2 regions of the Methanobacterium petrolearium genome follow, and region 1 is predicted to be linked to the other one. Evidence: riboswitches for the same ligand, from Rfam matches in the RefSeq annotation. Region 1 holds a riboswitch; the other holds the start of a gene.
What was found. Region 1 has a riboswitch for fluoride ahead of J2743_RS08035 (prenyltransferase/squalene oxidase repeat-containing protein). Riboswitches for the same ligand answer to the same signal wherever they lie in the genome.
Positions count from the first base shown of each region.

Region 2: linked by a shared signal. The riboswitch ahead of J2743_RS10285 (cation:proton antiporter) and the one ahead of J2743_RS08035 (prenyltransferase/squalene oxidase repeat-containing protein) in region 1 are both predicted to bind fluoride.

Region 1 is NZ_JAGGKL010000007.1:96,111-104,067, forward strand. It holds gene J2743_RS08010 (SBBP repeat-containing protein) at 1-1,084, opposite strand, end outside; gene J2743_RS08015 (hypothetical protein) at 1,365-1,607, opposite strand; gene rnc (ribonuclease III) at 1,748-2,410, opposite strand; gene J2743_RS08025 (inorganic diphosphatase) at 2,841-3,365, opposite strand; gene eno (phosphopyruvate hydratase) at 3,410-4,648, opposite strand; gene J2743_RS08035 (prenyltransferase/squalene oxidase repeat-containing protein) at 4,675-5,526, opposite strand; fluoride riboswitch at 5,542-5,608, opposite strand; gene J2743_RS08040 (VOC family protein) at 5,712-6,062, opposite strand; gene J2743_RS08045 (hypothetical protein) at 6,173-6,559, opposite strand; gene J2743_RS08050 (magnesium transporter) at 7,087-7,957, opposite strand, start outside.
Region 2 is NZ_JAGGKL010000011.1:67,702-75,658, reverse strand. It holds gene J2743_RS10310 (AI-2E family transporter) at 1-512, opposite strand, end outside; gene J2743_RS10305 (MFS transporter) at 672-2,255, shown strand; gene J2743_RS10300 (DUF308 domain-containing protein) at 2,412-2,921, opposite strand; gene J2743_RS10295 (MFS transporter) at 3,104-3,499, shown strand; gene J2743_RS10290 (carboxymuconolactone decarboxylase family protein) at 3,710-4,294, opposite strand; gene J2743_RS10285 (cation:proton antiporter) at 4,354-5,553, opposite strand; fluoride riboswitch at 5,734-5,799, opposite strand; gene nikR (nickel-responsive transcriptional regulator NikR) at 6,079-6,486, shown strand; gene J2743_RS10275 (YhgE/Pip domain-containing protein) at 6,570-7,957, opposite strand, start outside.

The DNA of each region.
Region 1 (7,957 bases):
TAACAATGAAAGAGTCAGCTGCTCCTGCATTACTGGTTTGGAAGGCTCCAGTAGTTGTCGGAAAATCCTCTGACCATGTGTATCCTGTGATATAAATGTTTCCTTCGTTATCTACTGCAATACTTGTGCCATAGTCGTAGTTGGTTCCTCCTAGGTAGGTACTGTATTGTAAGTTATATGTACCATGACTGTTGGGGGCTAATTTGGTTATGAAAGTATCATAAGTTCCAGCATTACTGGTTTGATAGGCACCAGTTGTGGTGGGGAAATTAGCTGAATCTGTGTATCCTGTGATGTAGATATTTCCATCATCATCGAGAGTTATGCTCTGCCCAGCATCATCTCTTGTTCCTCCCAAGTAACTACCGTACTGTAATATAGGGTCGATGGTTAGTTCTTTGCTTTTGTCATATTCTCCAACCTGGAAACTGTAAATATTCCCATCCAAGTTATAGTTTACGGATATAACATCATCTTCCTGGTAGGCGAGGGGTTTACTGAGTAGTACATCACCAATAGGTGTTTGCATCTTCAAATCACCTTCACTGGTTACCTGTAAATCACTTGTCCCCAGTATCAGTATTTTTATGTCTTCAGGATTGGCTCGAGCTTGTATCAGAAATATTTTTTCAACATTATCGCCATTGGCTCTTAGAATAACAGTTATCCCTGGGTATATTTCACCTAAACTGATACTATTCCAGGTTGTAAGTGCGGTTTTCCACTGACTGGAATCATTACCCATGTAATAATCAACCTTAGCAGTTCCTGTTTCATGGCCTGTGGCATGGAATGTGATCACACTCCCATTTTCATGAATGAATTGCTCTTTAATTACCATGGTGGTGTTGTTTTCTCCCTTTACACTGTGTATGATACTATCATGAGTAACGTAGACGGTTCCATAGAAAGTATCTACATAATATTCCACTTCACTGTTGGTCTGTCCTTCATTTTCCACAAAAGGAATAGTTGAATTACTGATTTCAACACTGAGATTATCACCAGTATCTTGAGCTGAAACACAGTTCAATGAAAGAATCATCATCCCCATAAAAACCAACAACATTAAACATTTTTTCATGATTCTTTTCACCTCCTTAAAATTTGTTAATGAATATTGCCTCAATATTGAATACTATTCATCCTATAAATATAACCTTGGTTAACTGGAAAATTTTTAGTTTCCAATAATAATAATCAGATTAAAGCTCAAAAACACCATTATCTATGTTAGTTTAAAGTTGATTCTTATGAAGATAAGATATTAACTCTATTTTAAACCAGGTAACGATGGGGGTGATAAAAAAAATAACAGCATTTCTTAAAATATTTATAAATAAAATATAAAATTTGTTTTAGTTTTAACCTTCAATACGGTCCAGGTCAAGATATCCGTAACTGTCAACCAGTTCTTTAAATTTATCAGTGGTTGTTACAGTTTCTAAAGCCCCTTCTATATCTTTGAGGATGTCAATATCTCGGAGTTTTTCTTCAATATCGGAGTAATCCTTTTTAAGAATAATGGTAACTGTGATTTTTTCATCTTCGAATTTACAAACCTTATTCCCATTGATATCTGTTGATAATTGGATTTTCTCTTCCATTTTTTCACCTGACATGTATTCTTTTTAAATGGTTTATATAACTCTAGTGAACCTATATCATATTATTATTTCATATAATTAATCTGTATCGTGTTACTAGTATTTTGATAAAATTTTTATTCCTATAAAAATCAATGTTATCAATGATTTGAAACTGTATCCAGGGCAATTTTAGAGGCATTTTGTTCTGCCTCTTTCTTACTGCCACCAGTGCCGGTTCCCCTCATTTTACCATCAATTACGCACGCCATTTCGAAGGTTTTATCGTGTGGGTCTCCTTCTTCATTAATCAGCCTATAAGTTATATTGAGGCTGTCTTTGTCACATAATTGTTTTAATCTGGATTTGTAATCATAAAAAAAGATATCTCCGTTATCAATGTGGGGGATGACGGTTTTTGAGAGAAATTCTTTAACAGTTTCCAGACCCTGGTCAAGGTATAAAGCTCCAATGAAAGATTCAAACACATCACTGGTAACTGAATTAATTTCTCTTCTGGTAAATTCTAAACCATTACCCAACTTTATATGATGATGCAAACCTAATTCTATGGAATAAGTGTAAAGTGCCTGTTTGCACACATAATTAGACCGCAGGCGAGTTAATTCACCTTCATTGAAATTGGAATCCTTTTTATACAGATATTCAGATACTACCAGATCCAGAACTGCATCTCCTAAAAATTCCAGTCTTTCGTAACATTCAGTGAGTCCATGTTCATGAGCATAAGATTCATGAAGAAAGGCCACTTGGTATAGGTGAATGTTATTGGGTTTAATATTGAATTTTTCCAACAGTCTCATGTTAATCATATTAGTATATTGTTTACTCATTTTTAGTTGTTATTAATATGTATTTATGTGGGGTGTATAGAGCATTACTACTCCTTGTTTATGGCAATGAAATTAGTGTATTAAAATTTTAATTTAAACAGAATTTTGATTTTACTGCTAAGAAAATTAGGTAAATTTGGTTTTGATCTAAAGAGATTATGTAAATAGTTTCGAAATTACTACAAAAGAATCAATCCATATACCCTAATTCGTTGACTTATGGCCATTTTTAATGGTTTTGTTTTAGTGATATACAAAGAAAATATTAATAAAAAACTATATGAACTTTAATAAATTTACTTCGCTAAACCCTGATATAACGAAGTAGAGAATTTCATTGTCAGCACATCAAAAATTAAAGAAAAATGCCCCCAAAAGATTGGGTGCATATGTAAATAATTCATTTTATACTATTGTACAAGTCAATTGAATGTTTGATAGCTTCAAATGCTTTTTCAGCATTCTCCCATCCCAGTACTTTGGTTGGTTTTTCCTGCAATCGTTTGTATTCTGTGAAAAAGTGGGCAACTTCATCTAAAAATGCTTCCGGCACATCATAAATATTGTGAACATCTTTAAATGTAGGATCATTTACAGGCACGCCCAAAACCTTATCATCACTTTCATCTCCGTCAATCATCTTCATTAAACCAATTACACGGGTTTCTATGATACATCCGGGGAATGTAGCTTCTCTCATAACCACCATGATATCCATAGGATCTCCATCATCCCATAAAGTTTTAGGAATAATTCCGTACTCTGCAGGATAGTGCATGGGAGAGTACAAAACCCTATCCACTGCAAATGCTTCATTTTCTTTATCATATTCATATTTATTTCGAGTTCCTTTAGGAATCTCTACTACTGCATTAACTATTTGGGGAACATCTGGTCCAACTGGTATATCTTTCCATAAATTCATACAAATCCTCTCTTAATCTTTTTTTTTCAGATAAGTTTACAGGGTTAAAATGTTGCCATTTTAGGATCAGTCATTTGTTCTTCAATTCTGATGAGTTCATTCAATTTTGCAATTCTTTCCCCACCAATGGCTCCGGTTTTGATGAGTGGGGCTCCAAAAGCAACAGCCAGATGGGCTATGGTTTCATCGGTGGTTTCACCAGAACGGTGTGATACTACTGGAATGTAATTGTTATTTTTAGCAAGTTGCACTGTTTGGTAGGTGTCACTTAATGTACCTATCTGGTTGGGTTTGATTATAATGGCATTGGCAGCTCCTCTTGCTATTCCCTCAGAAAGTATGTTTGAATTGGTAACGAAAATATCATCACCACAGATAATACACTTATCGCCAACTTTCCTGGTTAATTCACTAAAACCTTCAAAATCATCCTCTCGAAGTGGATCTTCAACAAAAAACATTTTATAAGTGTCAATGATCTCTTCTATGAATTCTATTTGTTCACCGGTATCTCGACTGACACCTTCACGCGAATAAACATATTTTGACCCATCCCATAATGCACTGGGTGCTAAATCCAGTGAGGGTCTAACATTGATCCCAGTTTCATCTGATATTTCTTCACAGGCTCTGGATTGAATATTCAGTGCATCGTAATTGGAAAGGTTAGGTGCCCATCCTCCCTCATCACCTTTCCCACCAGTAAATCTGGTATCTTTCACCTTAATTAACTCCCCTATTCTTTTATGAACACTGGAATTGGCAAAAACTGCTTCGCTGATGTTTTGAGCACCCACTGGCACAACCAGAAACTCCTGTATGTCAGGTGCGTTTTTACCTGCGTGTGCCCCTCCATTAATCATATTCCCCAGGGGATAGGGAATTTCATTTTTCAACTTACCTCCCAAAAACAGGTATAATGGAATATCATGGGATGAAGCTGCTGCTTTTGCCACAGCAAGAGAAATCGCCACAGTGACATTACCACCTAAAGAAGATAAGTTGTCAGTACCATCGATCTTTTTTAAAATATCATCAACCAGAACGATTTCCTCAGCATTTATTCCCACTAATTCTGGTTTAACCCGTTCTGGAAATGCGTTAATTAATTTATCAATTCCTGCTTCTGGAAATGCCACTACTTCCAATGCACCGGTACTGGCTCCACTGGGCGCTGCAACTCTTCCAAATCCAGATTCAGTTGTTATATCTATTTCCACAGTTGCGTTTCCCCTACTGTCTAAAATTTTTCTTATTTCAATGTTTTCAATAGCACTACTCACATAAAACACCCCTCTATATTGATTTTTTACACTGCAACATTTATAGAAAAATTTGATAGCTGTTTGATAATTTTTAGAATATGTAAAGCTTTGAATGTGTATTCCAACTCGGATATTCCCATATATTTAGATCTCCTGAAACCTCCATTGATATTTTGAAGACTCCAAATAAAATTTCCAGTTACACCTGGTTTGATAGGTTGATTATTTAATATTTCACAGATCTTCATGCCGGCATACGTTGGTTCTATATAAGGTGGATATACATCCGGTATAAATGTAAAACCACCTTCTTTAGTTAGACATTTACCTACAAATTCTCTAATTGAATTTTTCATCCTAATCAATGATGGATCGATTAAATTCAATGATTCCAGAGCAAGATAGGTAGACACGATATCAGATCGACCCATTCCAAATCCCCCATCATCATTTTGATGGGGTAATATCCAGTCTACAACCTTACAAAAATTATCTAGCTGTAAAAGATATGATATGATGGTGTGAAAATATACAACTTCAAAATTTGCAAACTCAGTTTTAGAGTTTAGTTGTGTGATGTAAGATTCCGGAACTGTTATTTCTTCATTGAAAATATCCAAAATGTTCAGTCGATAAAACACTCCGGAAATACCATACATACGGTCTTTTTGCAGTTTTTGAATCCAGTTAATTGTATTTTCCTTATTATAAGGTTCCTCATTGAACATTTGAAGAATTTTCAATCCATAATAGGTGTTTTTAGTGTCAGGAAGACCTCTGTATAGAGTAAATCCACCATCTTCATGTTCCCGGTCATGCACAAATTTTAAAACTTTGTTGGCATATTCAGAACAAGGTATGAATAACAAATTTTCTTTAATAATTTTATCAGCCAATGTAGCTTCCTCCTTGAATTAACAGGAGTCATCAGCTTAAAAAAATAAGCGGTTAAAGGTGAACTCCATCACCAGTATCTACTATGTTTGATGTACCATAAATAACTTAAGTTGGAAAATTTGGATATATGCTACATTTCTAATTTCAGGCAGTTATTCCCCTATAGGTGAAAAAATAAGGGAGATTAATTATGTTGAATTAACGCTATTCTGGCTCCGTTAGGATCTTCTATAAATGCAAGTAATCCTACGGTTATAGGGGTGGGGTCCATGGTGATTTTAGCCCCTTTGGCTTTAAGCTCCTTAATCGTGGTTTTTAAGTCTTCAACTTCCATTCCTATTGAAAACAGTCCAGGTTCATCCTGTGGATTTTGAATAATTTCCACCATAGTCTCTCCTTCACCCTTAAGTAATGTGATTTTCCCGGCACGGCCAAGATCGTACCTGCTATCTATTTCAAATCCCATAACTTCTGTGTAAAATTTTATGGACTCATCCATATCTTCAACTATTATGGTTGTGTATTTTATTTTCATATTCCAATCACCATTTCCTGGATTTTCATCATCACTTCTTTATATGAAATGGAAAAATCCAATAAATATGTATGTAAATGTCAAAACTGTTCAACTATTTTTCCGGGTTTTTAACCGTTAGTTGAGATAAAAATAAATGTAATAATAATTATCACCACAACAATTGCAATGATGATGAAAAAAGGGGTAAAATCTTTGACAACATCCATTTTACTGGGCATTATCTGGATATTGTTCTCCTCCGCTAATCTGGTGATATATTCGTTGGCTTCCTTAGGGGAGGTTAAAGTCACCCTTTCATAGAGAGCTGTGGCGAATAATGGGCCAAAACCCTCCTCCTGAAGGTTTTCTATTAAAATTTCATCCAATCTACCAGGATCATCCTTCAGCTGAGTGTAATCGTACATGCAATTGGCACAGAAATATTTACCCTGTCTTTCTATAAGCAGGCCTTTGTTCCTACACTGGGGACATTTAAGGTAAATAGTGGATTTCATAGTATAATTATGAATTTTTCAGTGGATAAATATTAGGTCAGTCATATAAATTTTATATTTCAAAATCAGGTTTCCAAAAAAAATCTCAGATATTAGTGTTTTTTGATCAAGTGGGGTATATGTGTTACACTGTTTAGTGCATAGATTAAGGTTTTTTGATTCTGTTCATTAATTTTAAAAAAATCTTCAATTATTTTTCCAGCTAAATAATTACGGGTCTACCAGAATCCAGAGTATAACAATGGATCTAAAAACTGCACAGTACTATTCCGGTTATCAAAGCTATTGCAAACACTACCACTAATATTATGGTTTCTTTATTGTCCATTAATTGTCCTCAATTTTAACAGTTGATCTGTATCATTTTTAGCATTAAACTCATTAAATGTCCCACTATTTTTATTGTCATTATCAAAAAATTTATAGGGCATCAAATGTTTAGGTCAAACTAAAATATTGTTTTACATGTACAATATATTTATCCATTTTTGGGGATGTTCCATGTTCAAAGTTTCATCTGACTGATTTTAGGGAGTGGGAAGTAAAGCCAGGGCAACACCCAGATAAATGGCTAACGTGGCAATATCACTGAAAATTGTGGCCAGAGGACCAGTGGCTAATGCAGGATCATAGTTGAATCGTTTTAAAATCAGGGGTGCCAAGGTGTTTATGCTTACCGAGGCAAGGATGCTCATGAAAAGTGCTAAAAATATGATTATTCCCAGAGTAAGATTTTGTCGGGTTAAGTAAGCCATGAAACTGGCAAATAATCCTGAAACAGCTGCCAGTGCCGTGGCCACCACCAGTTCTCGGGTGAGGTACTTTCCAACATTGAGTTTTGTGTCCAGGGCCATGCTACGTATGATCAATGCTTCGGTCTGGGCTCCTGCAGCATCACTCATGTATACCATCACTGGAATGAAACTGGCCAGAGCAATGAAACTGCTTAAAAGATCTTCAAAGTGGCCAATAAGAGAAGCTGCCATTGTTCCGCCAACAACTCCTACAATAAGCCAGGGCAACCGTGAACGGATCATATGGGCAGCAGAAGAATTGATGGTGGTGTATTCATCTCCAACCCGGTGAAAGATACCTCCAAAGTTAAATATATCACTCTGCACTTCCTGGTTGAAGATGTGAAGTATGGTATCATAGGGCACTGCCCCCAGAAGCTTACCCTCACTATCCACCACTGGAATGGCTTTCAATCCATTGGATAGAGCCAGATATACGACCCGTTCCTGGTCAGTGTAAGGATCAACAGTTACCAGATCCTTAACCATAACATCTTCGGTTTTTAGAGATTTATCTAAACTCTTTAGCAGGTCTTTGATGGAGATAACTCCTTTCAAGATATTCTTAGGGGTGGTGATGTAAAAGTAGTCTATACTGCAGTAT
Region 2 (7,957 bases), on a different contig from region 1:
TCGATGATATCAAATATTTTACGTAAATTAGGGTTATCTGCACCTAACCCCTTAGTAAGTCTTATTTTTATTTGAGGAAGCTCATATACCAGGAATATAATAGCAAAGAGCATGAAAATCCCTGTAGCTATAAATCCTGAAATATTCCCCAGGGGAATGTTGCTGACCAGGAATTTTATTATGTCATTTCCGTATTGGGCCAGGATACCCCCGCTAGTTATGGTTAAACTAGGTAGTTGTTTTATTAGTTCAACCAATGAAACTGCTAAAAACCATATTATTGATAATCCTAATGCAAATGTTGCAACCAGGGTTACAACAATTGACTGGTTGTAAGAAAGGCCTCTTTTTTCCAGCCACTTTAAAAAAGGATATATTATTATGCTGATGAATACTGTAAGGAGTATTGGTCCTAAAATTTCAGAACTGTATTTCATTCCAATAATTACCAGGAAAATAACGGCTATAACAATGATTTGCTGGAGAAAAGGTGGTATTCTCAAATCTTCCATCTTTATCATCTTCCCTATTTTAGATTATAACTTTCAAACTTGTGTAAAATCCTATGTGTTCCAATGGATATTTTAAACTATCTAAGTAAAATTATGGTTAAATATATAGATTGTTTAAAACATAATATTTGCGATAAATGTAGGTTACAGGGGATAAAAATGGATCCAACACCAGTAGATAATAAAAACAATGCAACAGGAATGATAGCTCTAGCCACTCTTATTTTTGTGGCTGCAGTGGCTAATTTAAACTTATCTGTGGCCAATGTAGCTCTTCCATCCATAGGTTTTGCTTTTGATGCTTCTCAGGTTCAGATTAATCTGGTGGCAGTGGGTTACTCCCTGGGTCTGGCTGCATCAGTTCTATGGTTCGGTGCCTTAGGTGACCACCATGGTAGGAAAATGATGTTGATCCTGGGAACTATCCTGGCTATACCCTCATCTATTGTTGCTGGTTTTGCACCTTCTGTCGAGATCCTAATTGGTGCCCGTATCATTGGTGGTTTAGCCGCTGGGATGGCTTTCCCAACCACTTTAGCACTTATAGCTGCTTTATGGTCTGGACCCACACGAACCAGAGCTATTGCATTATGGTCAGGAATAGGTGCTGCCATTGCCTCTCTTGGACCAGTTATCTCCGGATATTTGTTAACATTTGCTGATTGGGGTTCTGTGTTCCTAATTACATTACCTTTAGCCGTGATAGCACTGATCATGGTAATCAAATTCATTCCTGCCCATATTAGCGAGACAAAAGCTCCAGTTGATAATATTGGAGGGTTATTTTCCCTTATCTTTCTGGGAACATTGACCCTGGCCATTAACTTCGCCCCTGTTCCGAATTCAGGAACCCTGATAATTGGTTTTTTGATAGTTGCCGCTGCTACAGGAATTCTATTTATAAGGCGCCAACGCCGTATAAAAAATCCTCTTTATGATCTTAAAGTTGCCAGTCGTAGTATCTTCTGGGTAGCAGCATGTGCCGGGATAATAGTTTTTGGGGCCCTCATGGGTGCCATGTATATCGGTCAACAGTTTTTACAAAATGTTCTCAGTTACTCAACCCTGGATTCAGGTCTGGCTATTTTACCTGCAGCAGTACTGATGATTTTAGTAGCACCCCACTCTGCAAAACTTGTTGAATCCCATGGATCCAGATTCACCCTCCTGTCAGGTTATGTATTCTGCTTGTTAGGATTTCTCACCATGTTACTATTATGGCAGGATCACATACCCTACTGGAAGGTGGGATTGGCTTACGCATTTGTAGGAATTGGGGTTGGATTGGCGGGAACTCCTGCTTCTCATTCTCTTACTGGTTCAGTTCCTGTTGAACGAGAAGGTATGGCTTCTGGAACAGCAGATTTACAACGTGATTTTGGTGGTGCAATAATGACTTCCATATTTGGAGCGTTGCTAACAGCCGGCTATTCCAGGTCCATTGCTTCACAAATTAGTAGTTTACCCTCTTCTGCCCAGCAGCAGATAACCAGTGGCATTGAAGCAACACTCCAAAAATCATTCTCCAGTGCAGCTGAACTTGCACAGCAGCATCCGCAATATTCAACCCAGATCATAGCTGCGGCAAAAAATTCCTTTTTAGCAGGAGATCACTGGGCATACCTCGCCGGGATTGTGGCCATCCTCATTGGAGCGGCCATAGTATTCTTCAAGTTTCCGAAAAAAGAGGAAGAAGAGAGATTATTAGCCCAGTATCATGAGATTGATACCAAAGAAGAATAAATAACACCAGAACATGGTTGTTATCTGTTGTTATTACTCCCTTAATTTTTTTCTATCTTCTCATAATCTGACATTGTATTTTAAAGGTTTAATTAAAAATAAAAAAAGTTAAAATTAAAAAAGGGGCTTGTTTGAGTTTATAATTTATTTTGGAGTTTATTCACTTGTTGTATCAGATGGGTTGACAAAGAATAAACTTATTCCTTCAATTATTAACCATAATCCAATTAAAAATGCGAGATAAACTGGGTTCCAAGCATAAGCCCCTAATATGATGTACAATATACCCAATATTATACCTAAACCTCCAACTCCTTTACCTGCAGTTCCTTCTTGAGTGAAGAAGGACATTATACCGGAGATTATCAGGAAAATTCCAACAAAGTAAAGCCAGAAGCTAGCTAAGAAGCTAAATGCCAGTACGTGGCCAAATAACCCGATTCCACCTATTATGGCAATAATTCCCAGGATCAGATAGGCTATGCTGGCAGCTTTGCTTGCACTCCATGTTCCAAAGCTTTGTACCAGTAACCATATTCCTAATAACATTATAGCTAACCCTGCAAGAACACTTGCTGTAAATACACTGAAAATCGGGAATGCCATTACTAAAATACCTAAAATAATTGCTAAAATACCTAATAAAACATTGTTTTCCTCGGCCATATTTTTCCCTCCTAAAGTTCTTCCAAACAAGCCCCTTGTAATTTAATATAAAAAACCACTATAAATAATTATTATAAATACACGCTGAAAACCAATGATTATATGATCAATAACATCTTAATAAGGGAAATGACCGAAAACAAATGGAAACAAAATAAATTTTAGAGTCGAAGTATGTCCTTATGATTGGTTTTCTCGTCACAGCATGTGGAACTTTCCTACTGGGAGGAGTGTTCAATTTACAAACTCAAATGATGGATATTATTTCCAGTACAATGGTATTTAGCGTGGGAATCGGTCTTTTACTGTCACAGTTAACCAATCCCACCATGTCTGCTGCCAAAGATCAACAGGAAACCGGTGCCTCTGGATTATATAACTCCTTTAAAAACTCAGGTTACTTGGTAGGAACTGCTTTAATAGAAGTTTTACTATTAATCAGAATATTCGGAGGGTTGGCAACTGGTATGGAATCATCCAGCCTGGCTGGGAATATGACCACAGAACCGGTCCAGGATAGTCTGTTCAGCTACGTGGAGACAATGCATACACAAACACCCCGGATATCCCAGAGTTAATGCCTGAAGCCACTCAGATAGTGGATTCTACAATTAGCTAGGTAATGAAACAAACATTCACTGCATTATCATTAATCTTGATTTTAGGATTTATCACCAGCATAATTGGAATTTGATGTGTTTATTAAATGTTTTTAGTGAGATTATGATTATTTGAATTGGAATAATTATTTAAAAAAGATAATAACTAAATTTGGCCAAGATGGTTGTTTAGAAACTTATAATCGGCTTTTTTAACAGATTTGCTATTAAAGCGTGGATGAAAGAAACTGGTATAAGGAGAGTTCCTAGGATCATGGTTAATTCATAGTGCAGACTACTTCTTGGATCAGCTTGCCCCTGAAATCTGTTAAAAAAGGAACTCCATGGAATACCATAAGTATTTCCAATCATGATCATGCGGATAGAACCAAGTATGCCTTTTGCTTGGGATGTGCCATAAATTTGTACAATGCGTTGCCATGATTCCATGGTAGGGTTTCCCCTGGTATCAGCATAGTGCTGTGCAAACATGACTGCTGCCACCTCATCATCAGGAACATCATCCATAATCCCAGAAAGCATATTTTGGATTTCCTCCGCGGTCATTCCACTTTCAAGAGCCCTTTTAGTATGGGCGTAAGAGCATATAGCACACTTATTTACTTCAGTCACAGCAAGCATGATCCTTTCAGTGAACTGGGGGCTTATTTCCTTGTTCCTTCTTGCCTTGAAAAAGTATTTTAAGGTTCTTACCCCATTATAAAAGATCCAGTATGATTCTTTAACTGTGTAAAGTTTTTTACCAAATTTCATCTTTCCCCATTTTTGATAAGTTATTGTTTGATCTAATTTTTCTTGATACCATTTATTAATTATTTTTCAGGTTCAAGAGCTTTTTCACCATATAAACTGACTGCAAATGATCCTAAAGGTGCTGTGAATAATATGGCAATTACCGCTATGGCTAGAATAAGCTGGCCAGATGCAACCCCCATGGAAAGAGGTATGGCACCAATAGCTGCTTGTACAGTGGCTTTGGGAGTGTAAGCCAGAATACAGAAGATTTTTTCCTTTAAATTAAGATTTGAACCCATCAAAGATATGTAAACACCTGCACTGCGAGCCATTAACCCAATTAGGATTATGGTTACACCGATTAGTGCATATGATGCTGCGAGATATATGTTTACCTGAGCACCCACCAAGACAAAAAGCAGTATCTCAGCAAATATCCATATCTTATCCAGTTTATCAGAAATTTCCATTCCAATTTCAGGCATTCTTTCTAGTATCACAAACCCAATCACCATCACTCCCACTAATGCTGCTATAGGTACAATACTACTTAACACATCCCCCAGATTCTTTAACAGGATTGCTGAAGCCAGAATAATAAGCGTTTTTTCAGTGTTACGTATGCTAAAATGTTTGAATAGATATATTAAGAGTAATGCGATTACTAATCCAAACAAAATTCCAAATATGAATTGTATAGGAATACTAACAACAGTCATCAAGTAGTTTAGCTGTTGACCTCCATATATGCCTAAGAATATTGAAAAAATAGTTATGGAAACAACATCATCAACTGATGCACCGGTTAATATTATCAAGGGGATTCCTTTTTTTGTTCCCATCCTTCTTTTTATAAATGATAACATTTGGGGGACTATTACAGCTGGAGAAACTGCTGCGATGATAAAACCTAACATTCCAGCTTCTATAATCGGTAGGCCTAAAAGGTAATGGGCCACAAACGTTACAGTAAGTCCTTCTATCACATCAGGAATGAAACTCATTTTGATAGCAGACATTCCCACTTTTCGCAGGCTCTCCATATGAATTCCAAATCCTGCTCTTAAGAGAATTATTATAAGGGCGATTACCCTTAAATCTCCAGATATGTTTAAAATGGCTTTATCAATTAAATTCAGACAGTAAGGACCTATTATTATTCCTAAAATAAGCATTCCCAATAGTCCAGGTAGTTTAAATCTGTTGAATATATTTCTGAAGAACAAACCAAGTAATATGATAATAGCTACACTAAAGGCAACGTACTGAAATTCCATTTAAATCACCCCCTCCAGATGCATTATATATATTTGGGGATTTGTGGGCAAATTAAATGATCTAAAGAAAATCATACCAACTTCTTTGGTTTTGTTAAAATCAAAACAAAATAAACTGCATTCTAAAAAAGAATCTTTTAATAGGGTTAATTCCAACAACATTAGCTTCTTCCTCTTTATTGTTTTCCAGGAGTCATCAGCTGTTTTTATAAGCAGTTAATGGTGAACCCCATCACCAAATTGTATTATTACGTTCATCATATAAATAGTTTAAAAAATTGAATTTTTCAAGGTAAAACTCTAAAAAAATAGTATCCTTTTACTTATAAAATTCCCATTCAATCTTATAAATCTCAATTAACTCTTATGAATCAACATTAACTCCCATGATCTGAAATCAACCAACAAACCAGAAAATTATATACAATTGATAATTTTAATAAAATTTTTGTTGATAATGGAAATATTTAATAATTAATAATTTAATAATAGTAACAATACACATATTAATATTTGGTGGTTGCAATGAGAATTAGCATGTCCTTACCTAAAAAACTGTTAAACGACTTTGACGAAGTCTTAAAGGATAGAGGGTACACTTCAAGATCTAAAGGAATTAGAGATGCCCTGAAAGATTATATAGTGCGTTATCAGTGGATGAGAGACATGGAAGGTGACCGTGTGGGGATAATTGCCGTTATCTACAATCATCACTCCACTGGAGTGATGGAAGATATTACTAATACCCAACATCTGTTCAGAGAATATATAAACGCCACCATGCATCTTCACATGTCTGAAAAAAACTGTCTTGAAGTTATAATAGTCAAAGGAAATGCTGCCAAAATCCGTGACCTCACTGAACAAATTATGAGACTTAAAGGAGTAGAACATGTTAAATTAACCACCACTGCTGGTGGAAAAAATGAATAAACTTATCCAATTTTAGGAAATTCCCTGCATAAAAATCCATACATAACATATATCAAAGCAAACTCCACAATCAAGACTATTCTCTAAAACAGACCACTCTCTTTTAACTTATTTTCAGCCCATTGTGCAGGTTTATCCATTTTTTCTTTAATTAACAGAGTTAATCCGAAGGCCAGTACGGGAAATAGAGCCAATGAACCCATACAATACCAGAAATTACTCCAATAAACACCAGCAACCACTTCACGTAGTGCACCAATAGCATAAGTCAATGGTAAGTAGGCATGTATTGCCTGGAAGAATGATGGTAGGATTTCCACAGGGAATATTCCTCCAGTGGCAGTTATCTGGAAAACAAGTATTATAATCGCCATAGCTTTACCTGCATTTCCAAAGGCAGATGTTAATGAATAAACTACGATCATGAAACATAGACCTACGTATACCGTGGTCACAACAAACAAAAGTACAGAAGAAAGCTGTACCTTTAACATTATTGCCCCAACTGCAACCACCAAAGCTTGAAATATACTCATAATTAAGAATAAACCCATTCTACCAAGATAAACTGTTTCAGCACTATATTTTTTCTCGGTTTTGACCCTCATGGTGAGCATGGCCACAGCTATAATACAACCAATCCACAAAGATAGGGAAATGTAAAAAGGAGAAAGAGCAGACCCATAATTATCCACCGGGTAAACGTGTTTTTTATTCAACACTACCGGGCTTTCAAAATAATTTTTAACACCACTTTGATCCACATCCGAAAATGCAATTATCCTGTCCAGATCTGCCTCATCGATTCCGTTAAGTTTGTTAGAGGCGGTGGAAATTGCATTTCTGAATTCAGGCCATTTTGAATTAGCTAAAGTTAGTTTAGCTGAAGCTTCCTTGATGATCTGATTAATGTTTTCTCTGTTGTTGGCCAGAGTATTAATGGCACTGTCCATCTGGTCAATGGAACTTTTAAGTTGATTCAACTTACTTGATGGATCATTACCCGCCTTGAGGTCGGTTTCAATTTCTTGCAGGATCCCTAATACTTTATTAGCCTTGGTAATATCTAGTTCAATTTGATCAATAATTGGTTTTAAATTTGTATCGCCGGTTACATCATAAAGAGTGGTTAAAATAGCATCAAGATATTTTAAAGACTTTACAATGGTGTTAGTTGCTATTTCCATATTTTGGACAGTGTTGAGGGCTTTTGTTGGGTTTTCTTTAATATAAGTGTACAGGGTGTCATATTTTTCCTTCACATAATTTGCTTCAGTCTGTATTTCCGGTAACTCTGCACTGAATGTGGGCCAGATGTTATCAACTGTGCTCATAACTGAATTTCCCTTTTCCAGTGTTGCATCAATATCTGATAACTTCCCATTTAACTGGTTAACCATGTATTTTGTTTTTAGAATTTGTGCCTTGTTTTCTTTAATCTGTTCTCCAACATCACTTAGCTTACCGAAGA